DNA from 2 places in the Halomonas huangheensis genome. Region 2 is predicted to be linked to the other one. Evidence: predicted binding sites of a transcription regulator. Region 2 holds the regulator's gene; the other holds the start of a gene.
The links. The regulator PhoB, encoded in region 2, activates phosphate uptake and scavenging genes when phosphate is short. The targets are predictions, from matches to a motif close to TGTCATANNNNTGTCANA.
Positions count from the first base shown of each region.

Region 1: AR456_RS01195 (esterase-like activity of phytase family protein) is a predicted target of PhoB. The motif match lies at 2,970-2,987, and genes of this name have one in related genera.

Region 1 is NZ_CP013106.1:238,204-253,125, reverse strand. Features, by position in the region: gene carB (carbamoyl-phosphate synthase large subunit) at 1-414, opposite strand, end outside; gene carA (glutamine-hydrolyzing carbamoyl-phosphate synthase small subunit) at 495-1,640, opposite strand; gene dapB (4-hydroxy-tetrahydrodipicolinate reductase) at 2,013-2,846, opposite strand; gene AR456_RS01195 (esterase-like activity of phytase family protein) at 3,047-4,057, shown strand; gene AR456_RS01190 (DMT family transporter) at 4,051-4,983, opposite strand; gene AR456_RS01185 (MarR family winged helix-turn-helix transcriptional regulator) at 4,980-5,519, opposite strand; gene AR456_RS01180 (DUF2218 domain-containing protein) at 5,702-5,974, opposite strand; gene AR456_RS01175 (ABC transporter substrate-binding protein) at 6,141-7,250, shown strand; gene AR456_RS01170 (FecCD family ABC transporter permease) at 7,243-8,313, shown strand; gene AR456_RS01165 (ABC transporter ATP-binding protein) at 8,307-9,056, shown strand; gene AR456_RS01160 (DMT family transporter) at 9,034-9,915, opposite strand; gene dnaJ (molecular chaperone DnaJ) at 10,199-11,335, opposite strand; gene dnaK (molecular chaperone DnaK) at 11,463-13,397, opposite strand; gene grpE (nucleotide exchange factor GrpE) at 13,577-14,194, opposite strand; gene recN (DNA repair protein RecN) at 14,671-14,922, shown strand, end outside.
Region 2 is NZ_CP013106.1:4,695,222-4,710,143, forward strand. Features, by position in the region: gene AR456_RS20445 (hypothetical protein) at 1-188, opposite strand, end outside; gene AR456_RS20450 (HU family DNA-binding protein) at 312-587, opposite strand; gene AR456_RS20455 (NAD(P)/FAD-dependent oxidoreductase) at 773-1,933, opposite strand; gene AR456_RS20460 (chorismate--pyruvate lyase family protein) at 2,105-2,626, shown strand; gene ubiA (4-hydroxybenzoate octaprenyltransferase) at 2,732-3,628, shown strand; gene phoB (phosphate regulon transcriptional regulator PhoB) at 3,826-4,515, shown strand; gene phoR (phosphate regulon sensor histidine kinase PhoR) at 4,525-5,871, shown strand; gene cysZ (sulfate transporter CysZ) at 5,897-6,640, opposite strand; gene phoU (phosphate signaling complex protein PhoU) at 6,842-7,585, opposite strand; gene pstB (phosphate ABC transporter ATP-binding protein PstB) at 7,608-8,381, opposite strand; gene pstA (phosphate ABC transporter permease PstA) at 8,455-10,056, opposite strand; gene AR456_RS20500 (ABC transporter permease subunit) at 10,053-11,303, opposite strand; gene AR456_RS20505 (PstS family phosphate ABC transporter substrate-binding protein) at 11,411-12,391, opposite strand; gene AR456_RS20510 (acyl-CoA thioesterase) at 12,518-12,895, shown strand; gene AR456_RS20515 (TRAP transporter substrate-binding protein) at 12,951-14,042, opposite strand; gene uvrD (DNA helicase II) at 14,172-14,922, opposite strand, start outside.

The DNA of each region.
Region 1 (14,922 bases), 300 kb from region 2:
GTTCTTCATCGCCTTGTCGAAACGGTCACGATCCTCGGCCTTGTCGATGGTATCGGCATTGGCACCGATCATTTCTACGCCGTACTTGTCGAGCACGCCATACCGGTCCAGGTCGAGGGCGCAGTTCAGCGCAGTCTGGCCGCCCATGGTCGGCAGAACCGCATCAGGGCGCTCGGCCTCGATGATTTTCTCCACCGCTTGCCAGGTAATCGGCTCGATGTAGGTAGCGTCGGCCATTACCGGGTCGGTCATGATCGTGGCCGGATTGGAGTTGACCAGAATGACGCGATAACCCTCTTCACGCAGAGCCTTGCACGCCTGGGCACCGGAATAATCGAATTCGCACGCCTGACCGATGACAATAGGACCGGCGCCGATGATGAGTATGCTTTTGAGATCTGTACGCTTGGGCATGATGCTTCCCGCTTGAAATTTTGACGATGAATCGAAGTGAGCGTGTTGGGTATATCCGCTGGGGCGCGTCAGGAGTCGCGTTAACGGCGGCTGCGCATCATCTCGATAAAGCGGTCAAACAGAGGGGCGACATCCCGCGGCCCCGGGCTGGCTTCCGGATGGCCCTGGAAACTGAACGCGGGGCGATCGGTACGTTCAATCCCCTGCAGGGTGCCATCGAACAGCGAACGGTGTGTGGCACGCAGCGTTTCCGGCAGTGTCGCTTCGTCAGCAGCAAAGCCATGGTTCTGACTGGTGATCATCACATAGCCGGTATCCAGGTCCTGCACCGGATGGTTGGCACCGTGGTGACCATGGCCCATCTTGACGGTGTTCGCGCCACTGGCCAACGCCAGCAACTGGTGGCCCAGACAGATGCCGAACAGTGGCGTATCTGTTTCGAGAATCTCGCCGATCGCCTTGATCGCATAGTCGCAGGGCTCGGGGTCGCCGGGGCCATTGGACAGGAAGATACCGTCCGGCTGCATCGCCAGCACCTCGGCCGCAGACGTCTGGGCCGGCACCACCGTCAGGCGGCAACCGCGGCTGGCCAGCATACGCAGAATATTGAACTTGACGCCGTAGTCGTAGGCGACCACATGGAACGGACGTTCAGTAGCAGCGGCGTCTGCATAACCTTCGCCCAGTGCCCACTCACCTTCACTCCACTCGTACTGCTCGGTGCAGGAAACCACCTTGGCCAGATCCATGCCCTTGAGTCCGGGGAAGGCACGTGCGGCTTCCAGTGCGCGAGCTTCGGCATCCGCCCCTTCAGCCTCGGCACCGGCAAGAATGGCACCGTTCTGCGACCCCTTGTCACGCAGGATGCGAGTCAGGCGACGGGTATCGATATCGGCGATACCCACCACATTGCTGGAGGCCAGGTAATCAGACAGGCTTTGCGTAGAGCGGAAGTTGCTGGCAACCAGCGGCAGATCGCGGATGACGAGCCCAGCAGCAGCGATGCTGGAGGATTCCACGTCCTCAGGGTTGATGCCGGTGTTGCCGATATGGGGATAGGTGAGTGTGACGATCTGTCGGGAGTAGGAAGGGTCGGTGAGAATTTCCTGATAGCCGGTCATGGCCGTATTGAACACCACTTCACCACTGGTCTGCCCATCTGCGCCAATGGCTACGCCGTGGAACACACTGCCATCTTCCAGGGCCAGAATTGCGGGTTTGTTCAACGCTACGTCCTCCCAATGCTCGTCAAGGTAACTGCCACTACCACTTGCCTACTCAAACCACCTACCACCGGAAACGGCTGCATCCAGTCGGCATCGACCCGGCTCTCTGCGTCATGAAAGGCACAAGGAGCCGGGCCGTAAAAAAGCGGGACGAAACCCGATAAAGACCGGTTTCATCCCGCTTGTTATGCTTCTTGTCTTGCGCTCGGAATGTCTGAGCCGATGTCTGCCGCTTCACTCGCTTATGAACAGGACGTCACAAGCGCTGCGCAAGGCGTCATAAACGGTTCGTGCCCGGCCAAAATTTTTGAGATGTTACAGGATATACGCCGATCTGACCACCCCCTATGAGCAAGTGCTGGGGGCGGTGCATCATGCCCCGCTGATATCCTCCAGCCCCAACACATCATCCATGCCATAACGACCTGCACTGCGACCACTGACCCAGCGCGCCGCACGCACCGCACCTCGAGCGAAGGTCATGCGACTGGACGCCTTGTGAGTCACCTCGATGCGCTCACCTTCGGTGGCAAACATCACGGTATGTTCGCCGACAATGTCGCCCGCACGCACCGTGGCAAAACCAATCTCCTTCGCATCACGTGGACCACACTGGCCAACTCGCTCGAATACCCCATGTTCCTTGAGGTTACGATCCACCGCTGCGGCCACGACTTCCCCCATACGCAGGGCTGTCCCCGAAGGAGCGTCGACCTTGTGACGATGGTGGGCCTCGATGACTTCGATATCGTAACCTTCATCGCCGAGGGTACGCGCGGCGATCTCCAGCAACTTGAGCGTCAGATTGACACCAACGCTCATGTTCGGCGCGAAGACCATCGGCACCTGGTCGCGATAACTATCGAGTTCATCAAGTTCCGCGTCGCTCAGCCCGGTGGTACCGATCACGATGGCCTTGCCGTGTTCCGCGCAAAAAGCCAGATTCGACAGGGTCAGCTGCGGCGTAGTGAAATCGATCAGCACATCGATATCGTCGACCACGGCTTCCAGTGAATCCACGGCAGCAATGCCCAGGCGCCCGACGCCAGCCAGTTCACCCAGGTCAGCGCCCGCCAGAGAGCTACCCGGCCTCACCGTGGCTGCCGCCAGCTCCGATTCAGCGTCCTGGTTGACAGCGGCGATCAACACACGACCCATTCGGCCAGCGGCACCAACAATGGCAATACGGGGGGATGCAGAAGTCATGCGGCAAAGTCCTTGTCCTGCGGAACGGGTAACAGATGGAAGCGGCCTCAGGTCGAGATACGGCAAGCATCAAGACAGCGCCCAGTATACCAGTGCGAAATAGCGTCGTCTGTGCATCAGAGATGCCATCCCTCTGTCACTGCAATATGCGATCATCGTGTGTTGGCGGCGTCCAACTCTCGCCTCGAAAGGGAATTTCCATGCTCAAGCCTCTGCACACTCTCGCTCTGGCAGGCCTGCTGTGGTCACTGCCCGGTTGTGCCCACAATGTACAGCTCGCCAGCCTGGCCGGAGCCAACGCCATTGACGGAAAGACACCTACCATTCCCGGTCTCGAGCTATGTGGCACGCTGAAGCTACCCAGCCAATGGCCCGCCGACAGCCTGGCGTCGGGGCAACCGCTCGGCGGCCTATCAGCACTGGCCTGGGATGATGACGAACAGAGCCTGTGGTTGATCTCGGATCGTGGCCGCCTGCATCAAACTCGGCCGCTATTCGATGATGGCCAACTGATCGATCTGGCAGTGATATCCAGCCACACCCTCAAGGACAGCAGCGGACAGCCTCTGACAGGTGGAGATGGTGATGCCGAAGCCGTGGTGCTTGATAATGCCGAGGATGGCGAGCGCGGCAATACCGCACTACTGATCGCCTTCGAACGCGACCACCGCCTGCAGTCATTCACTACCGAAGGCTACCCCAACGGCGACGCCCTGCACCCGAGCGAGGCTCAGAGAGCAGGGCAAACCGGTTCAGGAAACAACAGGGGAATGGAGGCCATGACACAACTCCCCGACCTGGGCGTGCTCATCGGCCTGGAATCCCCACCGCCGGGCAGTGATGCGAAAGTCACGCGGCTGTTCAGCCTCGACGGCAGACATCAGTGGGGTTACCCATTGGCGGACGCCACCGGAAGCTCACTGACCGATATGGCGCCATGGCCGGACACTCCGGACACCCTGCTGACCCTCGAGCGTGCCTATGCACCACCCCACCCGCTGGTGATCACCCTCAAGCGCACACAGCTGCTGGCCCCTCCTGATGTCAACACCACTACTGTCGCCAGCCTTTCCAGCGCCGATGGCTGGCGACTCGACAATATGGAAGGACTGGCAGCATTACCCGACGGCAGTTTCCTGATGCTCAGTGACAACAATTTCAGCAGACTGCAGCGTTCGCTGCTGGCCTGTCTGCGTCCTGAGACTCAGTGACTCATCGCCACAGGGCTGCGCATCCGCACATCACGGCGCAGCAGCAACAGAATGGCGGCCATCACCATCACACCACCAGGCAACCAGACCAGCGACAGAGCCTGTGGCTGCTGGATAAACAACAACAGCATCGAGACGAAAGGCACCAGGTAACCATAGGCGGTGACCGCCGCCGGAGTCAGCGTCGCCGTTGCTCGTTGCTGCAACCAGAAGGTTACACCACTCGAGAACATTCCCAGGTAAGTGACCAGCAGCAGGTCACTCAGTGTCATGCGAGCCATCGCTGCTGGGCTGTTGAAGATCAGCCCCAACAGCGCAATCAGCACCCCACCCAGCACCAGACTCCACAAGGTTCTGACTCCGGCATGTGGCGACAACCAACCCCGCACCAGCCCGAACTTCGACAACACCGGATACAGTGCCGACGCCATGCAGCCGACGAAGAACCCTGCCTCTCCAGGCCCAAGCTGCATCCGACTCAGATCCCCCTTCGCTTCCGCCCAGGCCAACCCGAGGGCACCCAGCGCGCCAAGCAGCAGCAAAGCCAACAGCCCAAGGGCACGCTGTTCGACACGTATCATGCGTCCAAGCATATAAGCCAGCAGTGGAACACTAACGTAGAGCGTGGCCATGGAAAGCGCCGTAGTGCGATGCGCGGCCCAGAACATGGTACCGAAGAAACCTGCAAGGCATAGTCCCATCAAGGCATACAGCCAAGCGCCGGGACGACTGGGTACCAGACCCGGCGCACCCCAGACCAGTGGCAATACCGCAAGGGCGGCGATGGCAAAACGCATCGCCGTCAACAGCAAGGGCGGCAACCCTTCGCTCAACAGCCCCACCGCCGGGAACGATAGTCCCACCAGCAACGCCCATACCAGCATGCCGAGATGAGCCCCCCAGACACCCCCCGTTCTGATGTTCATGAATCAGCTCCCGGAGATTCTCCTTCCAGCGCCAGTAACAGGGCGCGCAATCCCGTAGTCAGCGCTTCAGCCTGGTCAGCACCCAGCGCACTGCGCATGGCTTTCAACTCTGCCAGATAGGCGTCCAGCAGGTCCGGCATCATCTCGTGCCCACTGTCACTCAGCCTGACCAATACACTGCGGCGATCCTCGGGATTGGCAACGCGCTCGACAAGACCACGCTCTGTCAGGCGGTCCAGGCGATTGGTCATCGCCCCCGAGCTCAACACCACCGCCTCACACAGCGCATTGGGCGTCATTCCCTGCGGAGAGTCGCGACGATACAGCGTCGCCAGCAAGTCGAACTCGCCCTCGCGTAGCCCATAGCTCCGGAATACCGCCGCTACCCGACGATCCACATGCTTCAAAGCGCGATATAGCCGAGTGAAGATGCCCATGTCCGAGGAATCTCGATCCGGCAGGACACGACTCCATTCCGCGATCAGGCGATCAATGGCATCGCGCGGCATTGCTTTCTCCAACGGAGGTACAGACATGACGGTCACCTTCGGCAACGGCTCATTTTCGAGAGCTCGTTTCCAGCATTTGATTCGAGCAAAAGAATCTTTACTTGAAGATATATGCTCGAAGCCATACATGCAAGCACGCTCACCCACCATCACAGCGACGTTCGATAGCGGATCAGTTCAAGGCCCCGTCGCGTGGCGCGAAGTCGCGGCTACTGCCAGTTGATCACCAAAGTCTCCTTTCCAGCCATACGCTCCAGGTGGCTGGCGACGACACCCTTGAGTCGCTCAAGGAGCTCTGCATTCTCAGCCTGCAGGTCCACCTGCAGAGATGCGTCATCGGCACGCATCAGGCAAACGCCGCCCTCGAAGACCACCCGCCCCTGTTCAATATCGACTTCAAGCTTGTGCGCCCAGTGCTTGCAGAGCCGGTTGATCAAGCGCTGCCCTGAAGGGGTCATCACCTGTGCAGTGGTGTTGTGCATACCCAATCCTCATGAATACAAATGTTAATGATACGCATATAATGCCAACCTCGATCAGTCCCGAATACGCAACGCGGCGTTCGCTTCAGCAGGCTCACACAGCCAGGCGCCCCACAACAACTGAATCATCAAGGCTTCCGATATGCCCTCACTTATGCCCTCAGTCATGAGATTCGTCACACTTGGATCGGCCCTGGCGCTGAGCGGAGCCGCTGCAGCCGCAGACATCACCGTTACCGATGTCGCCGGCCGTGAAGTCACTGTCGACGCTCCTGTCGAGCGTATGATTCTCGGTGAAGGCCGCCAGATCTATCTACTTGGTGCGCTGCAACCGGAAGATCCGTTTGAACATGTCGTGGGCTGGCGCGAGGACTTCTCCCAGGCAGACCCGGATAACTATGCGCTCTATGCCGAGAAGTTTCCCGAGCTTGAGGACATTCCTACCTTCGGCGGTTTCAAGGATGGCACCTTCGATGTCGAGCAGGCCGCGGCCCTGCAGCCCGACGTGATTCTGATGAATCTGGAAGCGCGAGCGGCCACGGAGGATGCCGGCTATGACGCCAAGCTGGCGGAGTTGGATATTCCCATCGTCTACGTCGACTTCCGTGAAGATCCGATCGCTCACACCACACCGTCGATGCGCCTGATGGGCGAACTGCTCGGTGAACAGCAGGCAGCCGAGGACTTCATCTCTTTCTCCGAGGCACAGATGGCCAAGGTCACCGACCGGCTCGCGGCCGAGGACATCGAGCGCCCCAAGGTGTTCATCGATCGTGCCGGCGGTTATTCCGATGACTGCTGCATGAGTTTCGGCCCCGGCAACTTTGGTGAGTACGTGGAACTGGCCGGCGGCAACAATATTGCCCGTGACATCATTCCATCGACCTTCGGCACGCTGAACCCGGAGCAGATCATTGCCGCCAACCCGCAGCAGGTGGTGGTCACCGGCGGCAGCTGGGAGGCCTATGTTCCCGGCGGTAACTGGGTAGGTGTGGGGCCTGGAGCAGATATGGACGAGGCACGTCACAAGCTGGAAGCGCTGACCGAACGCACCGCCATGACCGGCATCGACGCGGTCAAGAATGGCAACATGCATGCCATCTGGCATCAGTTCTACAACAGCCCCTATTACTTTGTCGCCATTCAGCAGATGGCACGCTGGTTCCACCCGGAACTGTTCGCCGACCTCGATCCCGAAGCGACCATGATCGAGCTTCATGAGCGCTTCCTGCCAGTGGACTATGTACCGGGCTACTGGGTGTCTCTGCATGACTGAAGAAACGACAGCCATTACCTCTCCAGCCAGTGAGCGACATTTCTATCGCGCACTGGTGGTGCGCCGCCAACTGATCCTCGCCGCGCTGCTTGTGGCGTTGCTGACAAGCCTGTGTGTCGACCTGGCACTGGGCCCTGCGCGCTACAGCCTCGGTGAGGTCGTCACCGCACTGATCACTCCCGACGCAGTGAGTGATCAGATACGCGTGATCCTGTGGGAAATTCGCATGCCGGTGGCACTGATGGCGCTGGTGGTCGGCGCCAGTCTATCGATCGCCGGTGCACAGATGCAGACCATCCTCAGCAACCCTCTGGCTAGCCCTTTCACTCTCGGCATTTCCGCCGGTGCAGGCTTCGGTGCGGCCCTGGCCCTGGCCTTCGGTGTGGCCTTGATTCCCGCTGCCATCGACTATGTGATTCCGCTGAATGCATTCCTGATGGCCATGCTGACCTCGTTCCTGATTCATGCTCTCAGTATGCGGCGCGGCGTCACCATCGAGACCATCGTGCTGCTGGGCATTGCCATGGTGTTCATCTTCAACTCACTGATGGCACTGATCCAGTTCTTCGCCAGTCAGCAGGCCGTCGCGGCAGTGGTTTTCTGGACCATGGGCAGTCTGACCAAGGCCACCTGGCCCAAGCTGTGGATGTCGCTCGCCGTTCTGTGCGTGGTGATCCCCCTGCTGGCCCGCCACGGCTGGGCACTGACCGCAATGCGTCTAGGCGAGGCCAAGGCCGAGAGCCTCGGCGTCAAACCACGTGCCCTGCGTCTTGAAGTGTTGATACTGGTATCGCTGTTGTCTGCCATGGCCGTGGCCTTTGTCGGCACCATCGGCTTCATCGGCCTGGTCGGCCCACACATTGCACGCATGCTGGTCGGTGAAGACCAACGCTTCTTTCTACCGGCTTCGGCGTTATGCGGTGCCCTGATCCTGTCGATCGGCTCGGTCATCTCGAAGATTGTGCTGCCTGGTACGGTGATTCCCATTGGCATCATCACTTCGCTGGTCGGCATCCCTTTCTTCCTGTTCCTCATTCTCAGCCGCAGGAAGGCATCATGGTAACGCTCAAGCTCCACGAAGTCGGTGCCAGCTATGGCCGCCGCCAGATCCTGTCGGGCATCACGACCCCCACCCTCGAAGGCGGACAGGTCGTCGCCCTGCTCGGCCCCAACGCCGCCGGTAAGTCGACGCTGTTTCGGCGCATTCTCGGCCTGCTGAAAGGGCCCGGGGAAGTGACCATTGAAGGCGCCTGCTCCAGCCGCCCTGTGGCATATATGCCCCAGGAGACCGGCGTAAACGCCGTGCTTACGGTCTACGAAAGTGTGTTGCTGGCACGCATGCAAGGGCGCAGTTTGAAGGTGCAGCAGGATGACCTTGATGCCGTCGAGCACGCACTGCGTGAGCTTGGCATCCTGGCGTTGGGCGAAAGGGATATCGGCGATCTAAGCGGTGGCCAACGACAAATGGTGGGGGCCGCTCAGGCATTGGTGCAGGACCCTGAAATCCTGCTGCTGGACGAGCCCACCTCGGCCCTCGATCTGCATCGTCAGATTGACCTGCTATCGATCCTTCAACGTCTGGCGAAGGAGCGCCAGATGCTGGTCATCGTTGCCATTCACGATATCGGCCATGCGTTGCGCTTCACCGACCAGGCACTGATCATCGCCAACGGACGCTTCATCGCTTGTGGCCCCACTCCTCAGGTGGTCACCGCCGGGATGCTGCGCGATGTCTACCAGGTCATCGCTCGCGTCGAGACCTGTTCAAGGGGACAGCCACAACTCATTGTCGAGGCTGCCGTCTGAAGCGCCGCCCTTCCAGGGCGGCAAGCGCAGCACCAGCGACGATCAATGGCAGTGCCATCAGGAAGCCTGCCGACAACGGCAGGCCAAACACCAACAGATCGACCAGCACCGGCCAGATCAGTGCCACATACTCGAAGGGTGCCAGTCGCGAAGCCTCGGAAAAACGCAGTGCCAGGGTCATGGCAATGTGGCCCGCGCCACCGAACAAGCCAGCCAGAATCAGCAACAGTAGTTGTTCGGTGGTCACCGAAGCCCAGCCCAGCGGCAATGTGGCGAGCCCCGCCACTGCAGAGGCCACCACGAAGTAGAAAGCAATCGCACCGGGTGTCTCGGTACGCGAAATACGACGTACCGTCAGCAAGGCGCCCGCGGTAAGCACCGCCGCCAACACGCCAAGCAGATAGCCCGACGCCTGGCCGGTGGCATCGCCCAACCCCGGCAACACCAACACCACCACGCCAGACAATGCCAGTCCGAGCGCCAGCACTCGATGCAGCGTCAAACGTTCTCCCAGCAGCAACACAGCGCCTATCGCCATGATCACCGGACTAAGCTGTGCCAACAGTGTGGCTTCTGCCACCGGCAGCCGCGCGACCGCTGCAAAGGAAGCAAACATCGCCGCCGCTCCCAGTCCTGAACGCAACAGGTGACCCAGCGGGCGTCGCGTTGCCAGCCCGGCAGGAAACTCGCGACGCCACATCAGGAACACCACAATCGGCAACAGGGCGAACAGCGAACGATAGAAAACGATCTGCCCGAGGGGCACCACATCACTGAGCAGTTTCACGCACAGCAGCATACCCGTGAACAAAAGCCCCGACAGTACTCGCAGCGCGATGCCCAGGCCAGTTCGATCCATGCTGTCTGTCATTGCAGCGTTCCCTGTTCTTGTACAAGAAGATTTATATGAAGTGAGAAAACCTGGCTGAGGCAAGACAGCGGGTATAACGCATGCGACGAAAAGAAGCCGGAGTAACGAGAGCCGTGAGGCGCAGCCGTGGCATGCACGGGCATGGCGTGGAACACCAGTGGTCCGAACACAGCCTGGCCACCACCAAGCCAACGGCACCACATTCAGATGTGGCAATCATCGGCTCAGCGGTGGCCAGCAGAACAACAGGCGCTGCCGAGAAAGCAGCTCCTTACAGCTTCATATCCTCGAAGAACTTCTTCACACCGTCGAAGAAGCTCGACTTCTTCGGTGAGTGCTGGCTATTGCTGCCGCCCAGGCTATCCTGGAACTGGCGCAACAGACCTTTCTGTTCTTCATCAAGCTTGACCGGAGTCTCGACCACCACACGGCACAACAGATCACCGGGAGGGCCGCCACGCACCGGTTTTACGCCCTTGCCACGCAAACGGAACAGCTTGCCAGTCTGGGTTTCAGGCGGAATCTTGAGCTTGACGCGACCATCCAGGGTCGGCACTTCCAGCTCACCGCCAAGCGCCGCATCCACGAAGTTGATTGGCACTTCGCATTGCAGGTGACGACCATCACGCTCGAAGATATGGTGCGGCTTGATCGCTACCTGTACGTACAGATCGCCCTGGGGTCCGCCGTTGATACCCGCTTCGCCCTCACCATTGAGGCGAATGCGATCACCGCTATCGACACCCGCCGGAATCTTCACTGACAGGGTCCGCGTCTCGCGCACTCGGCCTTCGCCGTTGCACTTGTGACAAGGCACCTTGATGTGCTGGCCGCTGCCGTGACAGGTCGGACAAGTCTGCTGCACGGCGAAGAAGCCCTGCTGCATACGCACCTGACCATGCCCATGACAGGTCGGGCAGGTTTCCTTGCTCGATCCCGGCTCGGCACCATCGCCATCGCAGCGCTCACACTCTATATGGCGTGGCACACGAATATCGACGCTGGTTCCGGCTACAGCACTCTCGAGATCCAACTCGAGGTTGTAGCGCAGGTCACTACCACGCTGCGGAGCATTGGGGTTGCGTCGACCACCGCCACCGCCAAAAATATCGCCGAACACATCACCGAAGATATCGCTGAAGCCACCAGCACCGGCACCACCGAAGCCACCACCTGCCTGGCCATCAACACCGGCATGCCCGAACTGGTCATAGGCTGCGCGCTTCTCACCATCGGCAAGAACTTCGTATGCCTCGGAAACCTCGCGGAACTTCTCGGCGGAGGTATCATCTCCGGGATTGCGGTCTGGATGATACTTCTGGGCCAGGCGGCGATAGGCCTTCTTGATGTCTTTCTGGTCAGCGCCGCGCTCTACGCCCAGCACCTCATAGTAGTCTCTTTTGGACATGTGTCCGTCCGCCTCCGTCGCCCCTCGGCCAGACCCGTCCCAGTGGGGATCGAGCCTTGTCATGAACACCAACGCGGGAGTCCAGCTCCCGCGTTGGCGTCAACCGAGGTTCAGATATCGTGATGTATTACTTCTTCTGGTCGTCGTTGACTTCTTCGTACTCGGCGTCGACCACATCATCTTCCGGACGGCCACCAGCGTTGGCGTTGGCATCGTCACCACCCGCCTGCTGTGCAGCGTCAGCCTGCTCGGCGTACATCTTCTGCGCCAGTGCGCCAGAGGCTTCGGTCAGCGCATCCAGCTTCGCCTGGATGGCATCCTTGTCATCACCCTTGACGGCTTCTTCCAGCTCGCTGGCAGCGGTCTCGATGGCCTGCTTCTCTTCATCGGTCGCCTTGTCGCCAGCTTCCTCGACGGTCTTGCGCGAGGCGTGAATCATGCCATCGGCCTGGTTGCGCAGCTGGACCAGTTCCTCGAACTTCTTGTCTTCGTCGGCATGCGCCTCGGCGTCACGCACCATCTGGTCGATCTCATCATCCGACAGACCGCTGGAGGCCTTGATCACGATCGACTGTTCCTTGCCGGTAGCCTTGTCCTTGGCCGAGACATTCAGGATGCCGTTGGCGTCGAGATCGAAGGCAACCTCGATCTGCGGCACACCACGCGGTGCCGGCGGAATGTCGGACAGGTCGAAGCGACCGAGCGACTTGTTGCCGCTGGACTGCTTACGCTCACCCTGCAGCACGTGAATGGTCACGGCCGTCTGGTTGTCGTCAGCGGTCGAGAACACCTGAGTCTTCTTGGTCGGAATCGTGGTGTTCTTCTCGATCAGCGCGGTCATCACGCCACCCATGGTCTCGATACCCAGGGTCAGCGGAGTTACGTCGAGCAGCAGCACGTCCTTGACGTCGCCGCCCAGTACGCCACCCTGGATCGCAGCACCGACGGCCACGGCTTCATCCGGGTTGACGTCCTTGCGCGCTTCCTTGCCAAAGAACTCGGCAGCCTTGGCCTGAACCATCGGCATACGCGTCTGACCACCGACCAGGATCACATCGTCGATCTCGGAAGCAGACAGGCCGGCATCAGCCAGTGCGGTCTTGCACGGGTTCAGCGAGCGTGCAACCAGATCTTCAACCAGCGACTCCAGCTTGGCACGGGTCACCTTGACGTTAAGGTGCTTGGGACCAGTGTTATCAGCAGTGATGTACGGCAGGTTGACGTCAGTCTGCTGAGCGCTGGACAGTTCGATCTTGGCCTTCTCGGCAGCTTCCTTGAGACGCTGCATGGCCAGGTTGTCACCGGACAGATCAATACCGCTATCGGCCTTGAACTGGTCAACGAGATAGTTGATCAGCTTGAGGTCGAAGTCCTCACCACCGAGGAAAGTATCACCATTGGTCGCCAGTACTTCGAACTGAGTCTCGCCATCGACGTCGGCCACTTCGATGATCGAGATGTCGAAGGTACCGCCACCCAGGTCATACACAGCGATGGTCTTGTCGCCACGCGACTTGTCCATGCCATAGGCCAGCGCTGCAGCAGTCGGCTCGTTGATGATGCGCTTGACCTCGAGGCCGGCAATACGACCTGCGTCCTTGGTCGCCTGGCGCTGACTGTCGTTGAAGTAGGCCGGCACGGTGATGACCGCTTCGGTGACCGTCTCGCCGAGATAATCTTCGGCAGTCTTCTTCATCTTCTTCAGCACTTCCGCGCTGACCTGGGGCGGAGCCAGCTTCTTGCCCTTGACCTCAACCCAGGCATCACCGTTATCGGCCTCAGTGATGGTGTAAGGCACCATCTTGATGTCCTTCTGGACAACATCGTCCTTGAAGCGACGACCGATCAGACGCTTGATGGCGTACAGGGTGTTTTCCGGATTGGTCACTGCCTGGCGCTTGGCCGACTGTCCCACCAGCGTTTCACCATCGTCGGTATAGGCGATGATGGAAGGAGTCGTACGACCGCCTTCAGCGTTCTCGATGACTTTGGCGCTGTCGCCGTCCAGTACCGCCACACAGGAGTTGGTAGTACCAAGGTCAATACCAATGATGCGTCCCATAGGAAATCCTCGAATTCAGTATCTTGCCAAAACTTTGCTGTTAAAAGCCTGATGTCACTCTGGCGGCCTTCACCGCGGGGTTGCCAACTATGTGGGGGGCCTGTCGAGCATTTTCAAGTCCCGATCTGCACGCCCCGAGCAACCAGATCTGCCCAGATGCCGTTGGTGGCGCAGGCGTGTCAGCCTGCTGCCTGGCTCACCACCACCATCGCCGGACGCACCAGGCGTCCATTCAGCAGGTACCCCTTCTGCATAACGTCAATCACCGTGCTGGGATCGACCTCAGGGTTGGGCACCATGGCCATGGCTTCGTGGTGTTGGGGGTCGAAGGGCTCGCCGTGGGGCTCCACGGTTTCCACCCCAAACTTGCCAAGCACATCCATCTGCATCTTGAGTGTCATCGCCACACCTTCACGATGTACTTCAGAGGCTTCGTCACCCATAGCCTCGAGCGCCTTTTCCAGGCTATCGACTACCGGCAACAGCTCCCTAACAAACTTCTCAAGAGCGAACTTGCGTGCCTTCTCCGCTTCGGCCTCAGCCCGACGACGTACGTTCTGCGCCTCAGCAGCAGCACGCAGGGCCTGGTCTTTCGCCTCGGCAACACTCTGTTCCAGCTCAGCAACGCGCTCGGCGAGAACTTCCGCCTCCGGGTTATCTGCTGTTTCGAGCGTTACCGCATCGTCATCAGTCTGCTCCACCACCCCTTCGAGCTCAGTCTCGACAGACTCGGCGTTTTCCGCCGTCTGCTGAGCTGCCTGTTCATCGTCGAGCGGGGTCTGTGAATCTTTGGCCATATCAGCCTCCTGAGTGCTGGAACCGGGGTTGTCTGGAAAAATCCAAGCGCCCGTCGCGGCGCGATTGGAGGCTATATGGGGATGTCCGTCACAATCTCAAGGCCCGAAGCAGGTAAGCCGGGTAGATTGGTGTACAAAAGTCGTAGAGCGAGGCAGCTCAAAAAGCTCAGCATGAGATGATCAGGCCTGGCGAAATTCACGGAAAAATCGTGGCTTACAAGGCAGGCATGAGCGTTTTCAGGAGGGGTGATTCGCTGCGCTCGCCACTCGGTTGTTTTCTCCGCTGTAATTCGACTCAACGCCACACAGTCGAACGTAGTAGTTTTTCAGCATTCTCGAACGTGCATTGAGCAGGACCTCCGACTACTGTATAAACACACATACCCACTGTATAAACACACAGACCGGGAATGAACTATCCGGTGTTTTCTGTCATCGCGCGCCAGGTTCCAGAAGCAGGGCGCAAGGAGGCTTGAATGCTGACCGAGCTCGCCATTTCTGATTTCGCCATTGTCGACCAGCTGGAGCTGGAGCTGGATACCGGCATGACCGCCATCACCGGAGAAACCGGGGCCGGCAAGTCAATTCTGCTCGGCGCACTGGGGCTTTGCCTCGGAGAGCGTGCGGATGCCGGCAGCGTCCGCCACGGACAGGCTCGTGCCGACCTTTCAGCACGTTTCGATATCAGCGCCCTACCGGCAGCTCGCGACTGGTTGGCCTGCCGGGAA
Region 2 (14,922 bases):
GGCAAACCAGTCGCCGACTCGATACTCCGATGATTCATGCGGTAGTGACGTGCGATCGACAGATCCTCCGTGGCAATCCCCCAATCGAGGCCACCGATCTGTTCGAGCTGCTCACGAAAACGCGCCTTGCGGTTGCGTGCCCGCTTGAGCATCAGTGCAAGTAGCCACAGCATGAATTTGAGTGTCATGGTACCTCGTGATATCAGGCTTGGGTGAAGTACCCCATGAAGAGAAGTACACGGCCCGGGGCGCCGGGCCGTGTGCATCGCCTATCCAGTGGTGAAGCGGCGAGCGGGGAGCCTAATGGCGATTTACTTCGCAACAGCGTCCTTGAGTCCCTTGCCGGGACGGAAAGCGACCGTCTTGCTCGCCGGGATATTCAGCGGCTTTCCGGTCTGAGGGTTTTTACCGGTGCGGGCAGCACGCTCGCGCACAGTGAAAGTACCGAAACCGATCAGCGCGACATCATCGCCCTGGGAAACACTACCGGTGATCTCGTCGAGGATGACATTGAGCACCTGACTGGCCTTGTCCTTGGAAAGATCGGCACGCTCGGCAATCGCCGCGGCGAGTTCTGGCTTGCGCATAAAGCCCTCCTGAGTTTGGCTTGCCACCGGTGAGATGACACCGGTGTCATTGTTATACCTACAAATACGGATACATATCCACTTTCTGTCGCACTCCCTCAGCCAAGCCAGGGAAACAGCTACGACACAAAGATGGCACCTCAACGGAGCATCGAAAATCAGATCCATCCGCCCCGTTGACCAATCTAGCCTAGCAACGGCGGTGCCGCCCGCGCCAGTTCGACTTTCCGACGAACGCAGCTACCGGTCAACGCAAAGCCCTGCAATTGTCCAAGTTCATCCTCTGCCAACGCCGTCATATCCTCACCATCAGCCTCGATACGCCAGGTCACTCGGTCGTGGGCCGGAGGCAGAGAGACCACGGGCAATAACGGGGTTTTGACCAGCACTGGCCAGGCACCATAACCGACTTCTGTCGGCTTGCCATCAAGCGTTGCAGCCAGTGCCCTGATGGCTGCCTGCAGGGGTTGGACGTACATGGCATTGATACCGTCGACACAAGCCACATCCCCCAGCGCATGCACATGGGCCTCGCTAGTGGTCAGCCGACGATTGACCTTGACGCCATCTTCGCCAACCTCGAGCCCCGCCGCCACAGCCAGCTCGGTGCGCGGCTGCAATCCGGTTGCTACCAGCACCAGATCGGATTGCAGTTGTTGGCCGTCATTCAGTATCAAGGTGGCTTGAGCGCCCTGCTGGTCCACCCTGGTCACCAGACGCTGATAATGGACATCAATACCTGAGGCAACAAAGACACGGCCCAGCGCCAGCCCCAGTGGCTCTGGCAACAAACGTGGCAGAAGCGCCTGCTCGGGGCCCACCAGCGTCACCTGATGTCCACCGGCCTGCAGATCATTGGCGAATTCACAGCCAACCAGCCCCAGCCCGACAATCGCGACCCTCGCCGGACGCCCCAGTGACTCCAGAGCGGCATGGAACCCTCGGTAATCATCGAGATCATTGATGGAAAATACTCGATTAGCCAGTGATGAGCCGATCGCAAACGGTGGACGTGGAACAGCACCGGTTGCCAGCACCAGGTCCGACCACGGCAGACGCTCCTCTCCAATCACCAGTTGCTGCGCCTTGGTATCAATGGCATCGACCCTGGTTCTGGTGCGAACCACCGCGCCGAGCTGATCTGCTACCTCAAGCGCCGAGCGCATGGCCAGACGCTGTGGCGGCATACGCTTGGCAAAGCCAGTGGACAGCAGCGGCTTGGAGTAGTCGTCACCGGAATCGGCGGTTATCAGGGTGATGGGGCGGTCATTGCCCAGAGCACGCAGTTGGCGGGCAAGGCCGATTCCCGCCATGCCAGTGCCAATGATCGTCAGGGGTGCTTGCATCTTGCTTCCTCAGGTCCTTGCAGGCTTACGGAGGCCATCGGGGGCCAATCCCGTCTATGCCACATGGTACACTACCGCCCCCCAGCGGTTTACGACGGCGACAGGGGTTCGAGCTGGCGTGGGGTTTGAACTGGCATGAATGTTGAGCAGACATGATATTTGGAAAGCGCGATGACACAGGATCCTCGATGGCAGCCGCTGGCGACTGCACGGCCGAAGATGAGCCAGAGCTGGTGGCAATGGATCTCCTCTCGTGACTCCTTGACCCAACGCCTGGTACAGGCCGCAGGAGAGCGCCGCTTCAATGTCCGCCTGCTCGATGAACGCAGTGGTCAACCCTACCACGACGAAGCCGCCGCACTCGGCCTGATGGACGGGCGCCGTGCCTGGCTACGTGAAGTCGCGTTGTGCGTCGATGACCAACCTTGGGTGGTGGCGCGTTCGGTCGCCCCTTTGGTTCCACGTCGTTCAGCACCTTTTGCCGGGCTCGGAGAAACCTCACTGGGCAGTTGGCTGTTTCGCCAGCCAGATCTCGAGCGTGGTCCCATCGAAGTCAGTCAGTCACCGCGCCCGATCCATGGTGAGAGCGGGATCTGGCAACGCCGCTCAGTCTTTCGCCATGATGGTTGGGCGTTGCTGGTTCAGGAAGCCTTTCTGCCACAGATGTGCCGCGATCTGTCACTGACGCCCTGAGCCTTACAGCGGTACTGGTCAACCCCGGCTGGCCGCGATAGGCTGACCCCATTTCCGATCAGGCCGCATCGACAGCAACGCGGCAGCCAACCACGAGATAGCCAGATGGATCGATCCCTGCTGCGCCCACAAGGCCTGCTGACGCGCCTCCCCGATTTTCTCGCCCTGATGCGCCTCGACCGCCCTATCGGCACCTGGCTGCTGATGTGGCCAACGCTATGGGCGTTGTGGGTCGCATCGCAGGGCATCCCGGAACGCAGCACGCTGCTGATCTTCGTGCTCGGTGTCTATCTGATGCGTGCCGCCGGCTGCGTGATCAACGACTACGCGGATCGTCATTTCGACGGTCACGTCAAACGCACCCGCAACCGGCCGCTGGCGACTGGCCGTATCAGCGAGACCGAAGCCAAGGTGCTGTTTGCGTTGCTGATTACTGCGGCTTTCGTGCTGGTCTGGTTCACCAACGGCTTTACCGTCTGGCTGTCATTGATCGGCGCGGCGCTGGCCGCCTGCTACCCCTTCATGAAGCGCTATACCAACCTCCCCCAGGTCGTACTGGGCGCGGCCTTTTCCTGGGCAATTCCCATGGCCTTCGGTGCAGTACTGGGCGAGGTGCCCAAGGTCGCCTGGTTGCTGTTTATCGCCAATGTGCTGTGGACGGTGGCCTACGATACCCAATACGCCATGGTCGATCGTGATGATGACCTGCGCGTCGGCATCAAGTCGACGGCAGTACTGTTCGGGCGCTTCGATTGCCTGATCATCGGGCTGCTGCAGCTGGCCACATTGGTATTGCTGATCTGGGTCGGTGCCCTTCTCCAACTGGGCGGTTTCTACTGGTTGGGCCTGGCCTCCATGGCCGCGACCTTCCTCCACCAGCAACGCCTTATTCGTGATCGCGACCGCGACCGCTGCTTTCAGGCATTTCTCAACAATCACTGGTCGGGCCTGCTACTGTTCGCGGGGCTGGGATTGAGCCTGTACCCCAGCATCACTCCTTGAGTAACTTTCAGTCACTGAACGGCACCAATTCAGCTTCCGGCAGCATATTTTTCGGCATGCCATATTCATGTTTCTGCACAAGCTGTAACCAAAACGTCATAATTAAATGCTGTCATCATCAGCGTAGTATCTTGTGCTCCTGAGCACTGTCCATGCCCCAGAGCAGTATTTACGCCCCTGATTCATGAGGCCCCGGGATGACCGCCAAGACCGTTCTGATCGTCGACGATGAAGCGCCTATCCGTGAGATGATCGCTGTGGCGTTGGAAATGGCCGATTACCGCGTACTCGAGGCCGACAACGCCCAATCCGCGCATGCGATTATCGTCGACCACCAACCCGACCTGGTGCTGCTCGACTGGATGATGCCTGGTACCAGCGGTATTGAACTGGCTCGTCGTCTCAAGCGCGAGGAAACTACCGCAGAATTGCCGATTATCATGCTCACCGCCAAGGGTGAGGAAGACAACAAGATCCAGGGGCTCGAAGCCGGCGCCGATGATTACATCACCAAGCCGTTCTCACCGCGAGAACTGGTCGCCCGCCTCAAGGCAGTACTGCGCCGTGCGACGCCACGAGGCATCGAGGACCCCGTTGAAGTTGAGGGTTTGATGCTCGACCCGGTCAGCCATCGCGTCAGCGTAGAAGGTCGGTCACTGGAAATGGGTCCGACCGAGTATCGCCTGCTACAGTTCTTCATGACCCATCAGGAACGTGCCTACACCCGTGGCCAACTGCTCGATCAGGTGTGGGGTGGCAATGTCTATGTGGAGGAGCGCACCGTGGATGTTCATATCCGCCGCCTGCGCAAGGCACTCGGTGAGCCGCATCAGCAATTGATTCAGACGGTCCGCGGCACCGGCTACCGCTTCTCCGCCAAGGTGTAAGGGCCATTAGTGGGACTTCTCTGGAGACGCGAGCTGTGGCGACTGACTGCACTGGTTACGATTGGTGCGCTGCTCGGCTGGCCTTTTTCCCTTGCCGCCTGGGGCATCATCATCGGCCTCGGCCTGATACTGGCCTACCATCTGCGTCAGCTACACGCCCTCTATGACTGGCTGACCCACCGTCCTCAGCAGGAACCCCCCGCTGCCACCGGCATCTGGGGTGAGTTGTTCGATCGTCTATACCGCTACCAGAAAGGCCAACGCATCACCCAGCGTCGCCTACGCTCGACGCTGCAGCGTATCCAGGAATCGTCTGAAGCCATGCGCGACAGCGTGGTGATGCTCGACCGCCATGGTGACCTCGAGTGGTGGAACAGCGCCGCCGAACGCATGCTCGGGCTCAAACCAGCCCAGGATCGCGGCCAGCACATCACCAACCTGCTGCGTGATCCGCGCTTCGTCGGTTACCTCAACAAACGAGACTATCGCGAACCGCTGTCGCTGCCGTCGCCCATCGACGAGAACATGATGCTGCAGTTCCAGATCACCCTGTATGGTGACGACGAACGGCTGCTCATGGCACGCGACATCACTCGTCTCCACCGCCTCGAACAGATGCGCCGTGACTTCGTGGCCAACGTCTCGCACGAATTGCGCACGCCTCTGACCGTACTGACTGGCTACCTGGAAACCTACAGCGACATGGCGGAGATGCTTCCAGCACGCCTGGCGCGGAGCATCGATCAGATGCAGGGACAGACCCGGCGCATGCAGAACCTGGTCAATGACCTGCTGCTGCTGTCACGGTTGGAAAATGACCAGGGCGGCAATGACCATGTCCGTCTCGACCCGCGCAGTCTATTGCAGGCCGTGGAACGCGATGCCAACGCGCTATCCAATGACCGCCAGCGAATCGAGATCAGTGTCGATGACCCCCATGCGCTCTGGGGTAGCGAAAAGGAAGTCCACAGCGCGCTGTCCAACCTCGCCTTCAATGCGGTGCGCTATGCCGGAGACGGTGCGCACATTCAGCTGCGCTGGCGTTCCTGCCCGGGAGGTGCCTGCTTCGAGGTCGAGGATAATGGCGAGGGCATCGATCCACGCCACATCCCACGCCTCACCGAACGCTTCTACCGTGTCGACAAGGGACGCAGCACCGCTACCGGTGGGACCGGCCTTGGCCTCGCCATCGTCAAGCACGTGCTGCTGCGCCACAATGCTCACCTCGAGATCAGCTCACAGCCTGGTCAGGGCGCGACCTTCCGCTGTATCTTTCCTACCCAGCGGCTGGTTGATATTGCCGCCAATGACGAGCCCGGCGCAGCGCAGTGCAGCCAGGCACAGACACCAGAGTAGCGCAGGATACTGGCTACCCCTTGTCTCAACGTCCGCTGCTGCCATCGGTCACCGCTGGTAGCTGTCGATAGTGTTGATCCCACATCAGGACCGCTCCCGCCACAGCACCCGGCAGCAGGAACAGGTTCGCCAACGGAATCCAGGTCACCAGCGTCACCAACCCGCCAAAGCTGAGACTCGGCCACCAGCGAGCCGACAGGCGCTTGCGCATATCCCGGAAACTGACCTTGTTGTTGTCCATCGGATAGTCGAGGTAAGTGATGGACATGGTCCAAGCGGTGAACAGCACCCAGAGCAGCGGCGCAATCAGGTTCAACACCGGAATCCAGCTGATGATGAACAACGCAATCATGCGCGGCAGGATATACGCCAGCTTGACCATTTCCCGGCCCAGCGCGTCGACACCGGTCTTCAGCCAGCCACGATCATCGAGCGGCTCCCTGCCGGTCAGCTCGACTTCGGCCCGTGCCGCCAGAAAACCGTAGAAGGGCGCGGCGATCAAATGCGTCACAAGGGTGAAGGAAAAAAAGACGATCAGCACCAGACTGACCACGAACAACGGCCAGATCAGCCACTCGAGCCAGCTCAACCAACCGGGGACCATCGCCATCCAGCTGGCTAGCCAGCCACCAAACTCGCTCAGCACATAGCTGAACATCGAAACATAGACCACCAGATTAACCAGAATCGGCAGAAACACGTAACGCCGCAAACCGCGACTGTAGACCAGACGAGTGCCACGTCTCATGGCATCCATAGCATTCAACATTTCATACATCCTTGGCAGTGACCGGCCTTCCAGCCCCTGAAACTGATTTCGACCTCCTGAAACGAGAACGGGCCATCGCCGATTGCGATAGCCCGAAGAGGACAGCGGCATATTGCCATCCCGCCAGGAGCGGCTCTATTGAGGCCGCTTATGTCTCGGAGGTCAAGACTCGATACACGCCTACCAGTTGCCCGACCACGCTTATTGCTTTCTCGCCGGGCCAGGCCCGGTGATGGCATCATGATCAAGATCATCGGGGTCGGTATGGCGGATATCCAGCCCCTTGACCAGGTAGATGACATATTCGGCCAGGTTGTTGGCGTGGTCGCCGATCCGCTCGAGAGCGCGCAGGATCCACATCACACCCAGCACCGGAGAAATCGAGCGAGCATCTTCCATCATGAATGTCATCAAGGCACGCATGGCGCTCTGATATTCGCTATCGACGCGATCGTCTTCCTGGACGACTTCCATCGCCAGTTCAGTGTCGAAACGTGCAAAGGATGTCAGTGCATCACGCACCATACGCCGCACATGCTCACTGATGTTGCGGACTTCCACGAAGCCTCTGGAACCATTATTGCTGCCGATGAGTTCGATGGCATTACGCGCGATCTTGCTGGCTTCATCGCCGATCCTTTCTAGATCGGAGGCCGCACGAATCACCGCCAGCACCAGACGCAGATCCGAAGCCGCCGGCTGGCGACGCGCCAGTACACGGGTACACTCATCATCGATCTTGATCTGCATGTCATTGACCGCACGATCATTGTCGACCACACGCTCGGCCAGCGTCGAGTCACCATCGAGCAGTGCGCTGACCGCGTCCTGCACCTGCTTCTCGACCAGTCCACCCATGGCCATCAGGTGGGTCTTGAGCTCCTCGAGTTCATGGTTGAACTGACGAGAAATGTGCTGGCTGTGGGTATCGCTGGTGATATCCATAGGTCTCTCCTGTCGGACTCGGTCAACTGACCATTCGCCCGGTAATATAATTCTCGGTGCGCCGCAGACGGGGATGGGTGAACAGGGTATCCGTCGAGCCATACTCCACCAGTTCGCCGTTATGCAGAAACGCTGTGTAATCCGACACCCGCGCCGCCTGTTGCATGTTGTGGGTCACCAGCACCAGAGTGAGATGCGACTTCAGGTTGCCGATCAACTCCTCGATCTTCAGTGTCGAGATGGGGTCCAGCGCCGAGGCTGGCTCATCGAGTAACAACACTTCCGGCTCAACGGCCAGGGTACGGGCAATCACCAGGCGCTGTTGCTGGCCCCCCGACAGGGACCATGCCGACGCGCGCAGGCGCCCCTTCACTTCCTCCCACAGCGCCGCCGATTTCAGCGCCCACTCGACGACATCGTCGATACGCCGTTTACTCAATCCTCCCTGCAAGCGCAGGCCAAAAGCCACATTGTCGTAGATCGACATCGGAAACGGGTTGGGTGTCTGAAATACCATGCCGACCCGCCGCCTGAGTTCCGCTACCTCAACCCGAGGATCATGAATGTCATGTCCTTCCAGATGAATGGAACCCTGCCGCGTCACGCTCTCGTCCAGATCATGCAGGCGGTTGAGAGCACGCAGCAGAGTGGATTTTCCGCATCCCGAGGGGCCGATGAAGGCAGTCACTCGATGACGTGGAATACGCAGCGTCAAGTCTCTGAGCGCCGGCTTGCCATCATAGGCGAGCGTCAGCCCTTCGATATCAAGGCTTGTCTCGGTGGAGGGAAAATCCATGATCGCCCTATTCCGAGTGCTCTGAACACTGCCATCCTTCGGCTTACGATTGACGGACATCAACTCCCCAGCCTCATTGACGCGCGAACGCGCCATGACGCGTGCGCAAATAGTGACGCAAGAATATTGCAGTAAGGTTAAGCACCAGAATCACCAGTACCAACAATAGCGCTGTGGCATAGATCAAAGGCAAGGCCGCCTGCACATCACTGGAATGGAAGGCCGAATCGTAGATCTGGTAGCCAAGGTGCATGAACTTGCGTTCGAGGTGCAGCCAGGGGAACTCTCCATCCACCGGCACCTGAGGAGCCAGCTTGGCCACCCCAACCAACATCAAGGGAGCAACTTCTCCGGCGGCACGCGCAACCGCCAGAATCATCCCGGTCAGCATCGCCGGCATTGCCATCGGCAGCACCACACGAGTCAGCATTTCAAGGTGGGTGGCCCCCAACGCCAATGCACCTTCCCGCTGATGCATGGGAATTCTCGCCAGTCCTTCCTCGGTGGCGACGATGACCACTGGCAAGGTCAGTAGCGCCAGTGTCAGCGAGGCCCACAGTAATCCTCCTGTGCCGAAGGTCGGCGATGGCAGCGTATCGGCGAAGAACCATTCATCCAGTTGTCCGCCGATGCCATAGACAAAGACACCAAGCCCGAAGACGCCATAGACAATCGAAGGCACGCCCGCGAGATTGCGGACACCGATCCGCACCAGCCGGGTCAACCGTCCCTGATGGGCAACTTCATTGAGGTAGACCGCAGCCAGTACACCGAAGGGGGTGACCAGGATCGACATCAGGATCACCATCAGCACCGTGCCGAAAATCGCTGGCCATACGCCTCCCGCCGTATTGGCTGCGCGGGGTCCCTCTGCGAGAAACTGCCATACCCCACGGGCCCAGTGACCCACTTTCTGGAAAAAATTCATGCTATTGGGCTGAAAGATGGCATCCACTTCGTCAAGTGGTTGTTCGAGGCGCCAACCCTCAGCGGTCTCGAGAATCAGCGTGGTACCGCCCATCGATGCTTGCAGATCATGCGCCTGTTGTTGGAGCTCACTGAGACGCTGATGAAGCTGAATGTCTTCACCATTGCCTTCCAGTTGACGAATCAACGGCAGAATTCGAGTGTTCTCCAGCACGTCACGCTGATCACGCAACTTCCTGATTTCGGAAAGGTTCTTGTCAATCTGTTGCCAAGCCGCGTCACCATCGAAACGTTTGCCAGCCACATTGACCGCCACCAGGTGGCCAAGAAAATCACTCCAGCTCATCCGCTTGAGGTGCACAATATCGGCTGGGGTGGTGTCCTGCTCTATGTCTTCTACATCTACCCAGCGCCAGATGCCACCGGAGACATCACGGTTGGCAGTAAAGTAACGGCGCTCCTCTTTACCCTCTCGACTGCTACCCGCTTCGCTGCTACCTGCGTCCGGAATTTGCCGAGTTTCCACCGGCACGCCGATGACCTGACTACCATCCGCCAGGCCAAGTCGATGCACTTCGGAGGGCCAGAAGTTGGCCAGACCGCGGCTCATCAACAACACCAGCAATGCACCCAGCATCAGCAGCGACAGTGCCACGGCCATCGCGCACCACCATGCCCAGGGCCCTTCACCGCTGCGCCAGCGTCCCGTCTGTGCCGATTCGACGGCAGTATGTCCGGGAATTTTCATGGGTCACTCCGCACAATACGGAAGCGCCGCCTCAGGCGGGTACGCACCAACTCGGCCAGCGTATTGACGAGGAAGGTAAACAGGAACAATGCCAGAGCAGCGAGCAACAACAAGCGATAGTGGGTGCCACCGGGGCCGGCCTCGGGCAGTTCAATGGCAATGCTGGATGCCAGCGAACGCAATCCATCCAGCGGGTTGGCGCTCATCAGTGCGGTGTTACCACTGGCCATCAGCACAATCATGGTTTCGCCCACAGCGCGCCCGGCACCGATCATCATCGCCGAGAAGATTCCCGGCCAGGCCACTGGCAACACCACTCTGGTTAGCGTCTGCCAACGAGTGGCGCCCATTGCCTGTGCGCCGTCCGAGAGACCGCGCGGCACATCCACCAACGCATCCTCGGCCAGCGCATAGATACCCGGCATGACCGCGAAGCCCATCGCCAGACCGAGGATCAGTGCATTACGTGCTTCGACGTCCCAACCCAGCCAGGTTTCAATCCACAACCTGAGATCCCCGCCAAACCACCAATCCTCAAACAGCGGCGCCAACCAGTGGGCAAGCCATACCAGCAACAGCAGCCATGGAATCAGCCACAATGATGCCCAGCGCAGCGACAATGCCAATCGCCAGCCGCCAGGTAAGCAGCGGCGCGCTCCGGCAAGGCATAACACACCAAGCGGCAGCAACAGTACCGTCATCAATGCCATCGCCAGATGTAGCTCCACCCAGGGCCCAAGCACCAGACCCGCAATGAAACCCAGTACCACACTGGGCATGGCTTCCATGAGTTCAAGCGTTGGCTTGATACGTGTTCGCAGATGGCGAGACATGTAAAGGCTGGAATGAATCGCTGCGCCCAGTGCCAATGGTACCGCGAGCACCAATGCCCATGCCGCGGCTTCCAGGGTTCCCCATGCCAGCGGCACCAGACTGACGTATGGGGTCCCACTTTCTTCGAGACGATAGGGCAGCCAGCGATATTCGAGATTGTCACCGTAGGGTTGCGGCTGCCACAACATGGAGAGAGTCAGCCTGGGTGCCGTTTCCGACGGAAGGTCATCGGAAGGAAAGAATAGCGGAATGACCTCCACTGCGAGGAAAACGCCAATCGCCAATACCGCCATCAACACGCCAATCCCACCGGCGGTGATCAGAGCCCTGGCCAGCCGATCGCGCCGCTGGCGATAGCGGTGCAAATGTAGCGGACTCTTCGCGGAAGAGTCAGGCGTGGGCGCGTCAGGCATGGGAAATAATGACCGGGTTCATATAGCAAAGTTAAGGCAATTTCATGACAGCAAGATGACAACCGCCAATTCACAACTTCCCGTCCACCAGGCAAGTTCTCTGATCCTCAGGTCCCGGACAATACATCCAGATCGCCAAATGCCGGCAGGCCAAGGCGTTGCCGCTGAGTCTCGAGCTCGGGAATCGGCAGCGCCACAAACCCCAACTCAGTCACCACCTGTTGTCCGCGTGGTGACAGAATCAGGTCAAGCAGCGCACGCTCCGGCGCTGGTAGGGCGGCGTCTGGAGGACGGTTGACGTACAACAGCAGCTCTCGTGCCATGGGATAGGCCCCACTATGCAGCGTTTGATGATTGGGACTCACAGCCTCTCCACGGGGCCCGATGGCAACGGTATGCACATCGGCCGTCAAGTGGTTGAGGCCAGCATAGCCGATGGCACCAGGATCCGACCCCACTGCGGCGACCACCGCCGCTGAACCGGGCGACGCATTGACCGTGACTCGAAAGTTGCCATCACACAAGGCGGCACGGCGAAACAGCTCATGGGTACCGGACACCGCATTGCGTCCATGCACATGGATGCGCCCCGAAGGTGAGTCGAGCCCCAACTGACTCCAGTGTGTCACTTCTGCTTCAGCACCACAGCGTCGGGTATCGGAAAATATCGCATCCAGTTGCTGCGCAGTAAGCTGCTGAAGGGGGTTATGGCGATTGACTACTATCACCAGCGCATCTCGACCTACTGCCACGCGCGTCGGCTGATATCCATGACGTTCAGCAAAACTCGAGCGCTCGTTATCCAGCATCGGTCGCGACATGGGCCCGATCAGCGTCGTACCCGCGGTCAGTGCTGTCGGGGCGCTGGCAGAGCCGCTGGCCTGCATCTGCACCCTCAGGCCGGGATGATCCTGCCTCAGAAGCTCTCCCCAGCGCAGCATCAACTCCGCCATGGTATCGGAACCCACGGTATCCAGATTGCCCACCACATCATCAGCCTGGGCCCAGCCTGGGGTCAGACCGAGGCAACACAGCAACAACAGGCAGACGATATTTCCTGTTATCTGAAGATTTCGCAACAACTGCATGGACCCTCCGCGCAGTGATGTGGTCTATCAGCAAGTAGAGGGGCGGTATATAGCATGGCATGATGTCAGCACATGCTAGTGTCGCCACAATAACCACAATGACAACAATGCGTCAGGACGACCACCATGACTGAAGTCGATGACATTCCAACTCCCCGTGGCCAACTGGCCCTGAAAATCGCCGCAACACGTGCGCATACCAATGCCCATGGCGATATTCCCGCCGGCTGGCTGATCAGTCAGATGGACCAGGCTGCTGAACTGACTGCAGGCCGCGAGGCCCATGGACGCACAGCCACCGTGGCAGTGGAAACCATGGATTTCCTGTGTCCGGTACGCGTCGGTTCAGTGATCAGCATCTATACCGAGGTTGGCGATATCGGCCACAGCTCGATCAAGATTGATGTCGAAGTATGGGATGACGAGCTACACAAGGTCACCGAAGCCTACTTCGTGATGGTGGCTCTGGACGACAACGGCCGTATCCGAGCAGTACAGACATGAACCATAACGACAAGCTACGAGCGGCGGAAGGCCAACTCGTAGCTCGTTCTCGGTATCAGCTCTGTACCACGCTCTCACGAGCTTTCAGGTAGGCGAACTCACCTACGTCGGTGAAACCGCGCACCTTCTGCTGGAAGGCCTGGTAGGATTCGAAGATCTTCGCAGACGGCGGATCACTGTCTACCTGCTGCTGAATCACCTGCTGAGAGGAATCGTACAGCGCCTTGATGACATCCTCAGGGAAAGCGCGCAGTTGAACGTCATGTTCGTTGACCAGCGTGTCCAGCGCTTCGGCGTTGCGCAGTGCGAATTCGCTGATCATGGCCAGATTCGAGGCCATCGCGGCTTCGGTCACCACCGCCTTGAGGTCGTCTGGCAGTGCGTTCCAGGCATCCAGATTGACGGTGCCTTCGAGTATCGCGCAGGGCTCGTTCCACGCTGAGGTGTAGTAGTAGTCCGCCACCTGATGAAGGCCGAAGGCCAGATCGTTGTAGGGGCCAACCCAATCCGCTGCATCCAGCACACCAGTCTGCAATGAGGTGAAGATTTCACTGCCGGGAATGGTCAGGGTGGAAACACCGATGCCGGCCATTGCTTCACCCGCCAAGCCTGGCAGACGCAGTTTGAGCCCCTGCATGTCATCAAGAGAGTTGATTTCCTTCTTGAACCAACCCGCCATCTGGGTGCCGGTGTTACCTACCGGGAAGGGCTTGAGGTTGTGCTCGGCATAGAGCTCATCCCAGAGTTTCTGGCCATCGCCGTAGTACAGCCAGGCATTGGTCTCGGTGGTGTTCATACCAAAGGGAACGGCGGTGAAGAACTGGGATGCCGCCACCTTGCCACGCCAGTAATAGGACGCGGAATGTCCCATCTCGGCGGTGCCCTGAGCCACGGCATCGAACACTTCCATGGCCGGTACCATCTCACCGGCACCGTGTACCTTTACGCGCATCCGCCCGCCGGAAAGGCGTTCGATACGCGCCGCGAAATCATTGGCACCGGTGCCCAGTGCAGGAAAATTCTTCGGCCAGGACGTCACCATATTCCAGGTGATGGTGTCCTGGGCGCTGGCGGTACTGACGAAGGGGGCTGCGGCAACACCGGCAGCACCAATACCGGCAGTCTTGAGGAAGGAACGGCGTTCCATTAGGCGTGCTCCTGAGGTTGTTATGTCGGCGCCGACATTATCCTGTGGCGCAGTGTCCGCCAGGCAGTATGCGGGAAACGGAAATTAGCCTGCAAGCGGCTCCTGATCAGCTCAGTGTGCCCTTCTCCCTCACAACGGAGTCAGTTTGGCAAAACCCAGCACCAACCATTTGTCGCCTTCATCCTCGAAACTGACATGGACACGCGCCCGCTCGCCCTGCCCTTCAGCATTGATGATCACTCCTTCTCCGAACACCGGGTGCGCAACGCGCTGGCCCAGCGCCAGGGCCGGCAGGTCATCACTGGCGTCAATGCTCGCCTGCTGCCAGCGGGATGGAGACGGCCTGACACTCACGGGTCGCGACACCTGGCCACGCAGACGGACCTCCTCAAGCAGCGATTCCGGTAATTCACGCAAGAACCGTGACGGACGCTGGAAGGTTTCCTTGCCATGCATGCGACGTATCTCGGCATGGGTCAGGTAGAGCTTGTGCATGGCCCGGGTAACGCCGACATAACATAGGCGCCGCTCCTCTTCGAGTCGACCATGCTCCTCAAGCGACATGCGATGAGGGAAAAGCCCCTCCTCAACACCGGCAATGAACACCACCGGGAACTCCAGCCCCTTGGCCGAGTGCAGCGTCATCAACTGCACACTATCCTCGAACTCGTCGGCTTCATGATCTCCAGCGTTGAGTGCGGCTTCGGCAAGGAAGGCCTCGAGCGCCACCATGCCTTCACCGACTTCGATATCTCCCTGAGTCTCGCCCTGCACGAACGCCCTTGCCGCATTGATCAGTTCCTCAAGGTTCTCGACTCTCGCCTGGCCCTTTTCGCCTTTTTCATTGCGGTGGTGTTCGATCAATCCGGTGCGCTTGTTG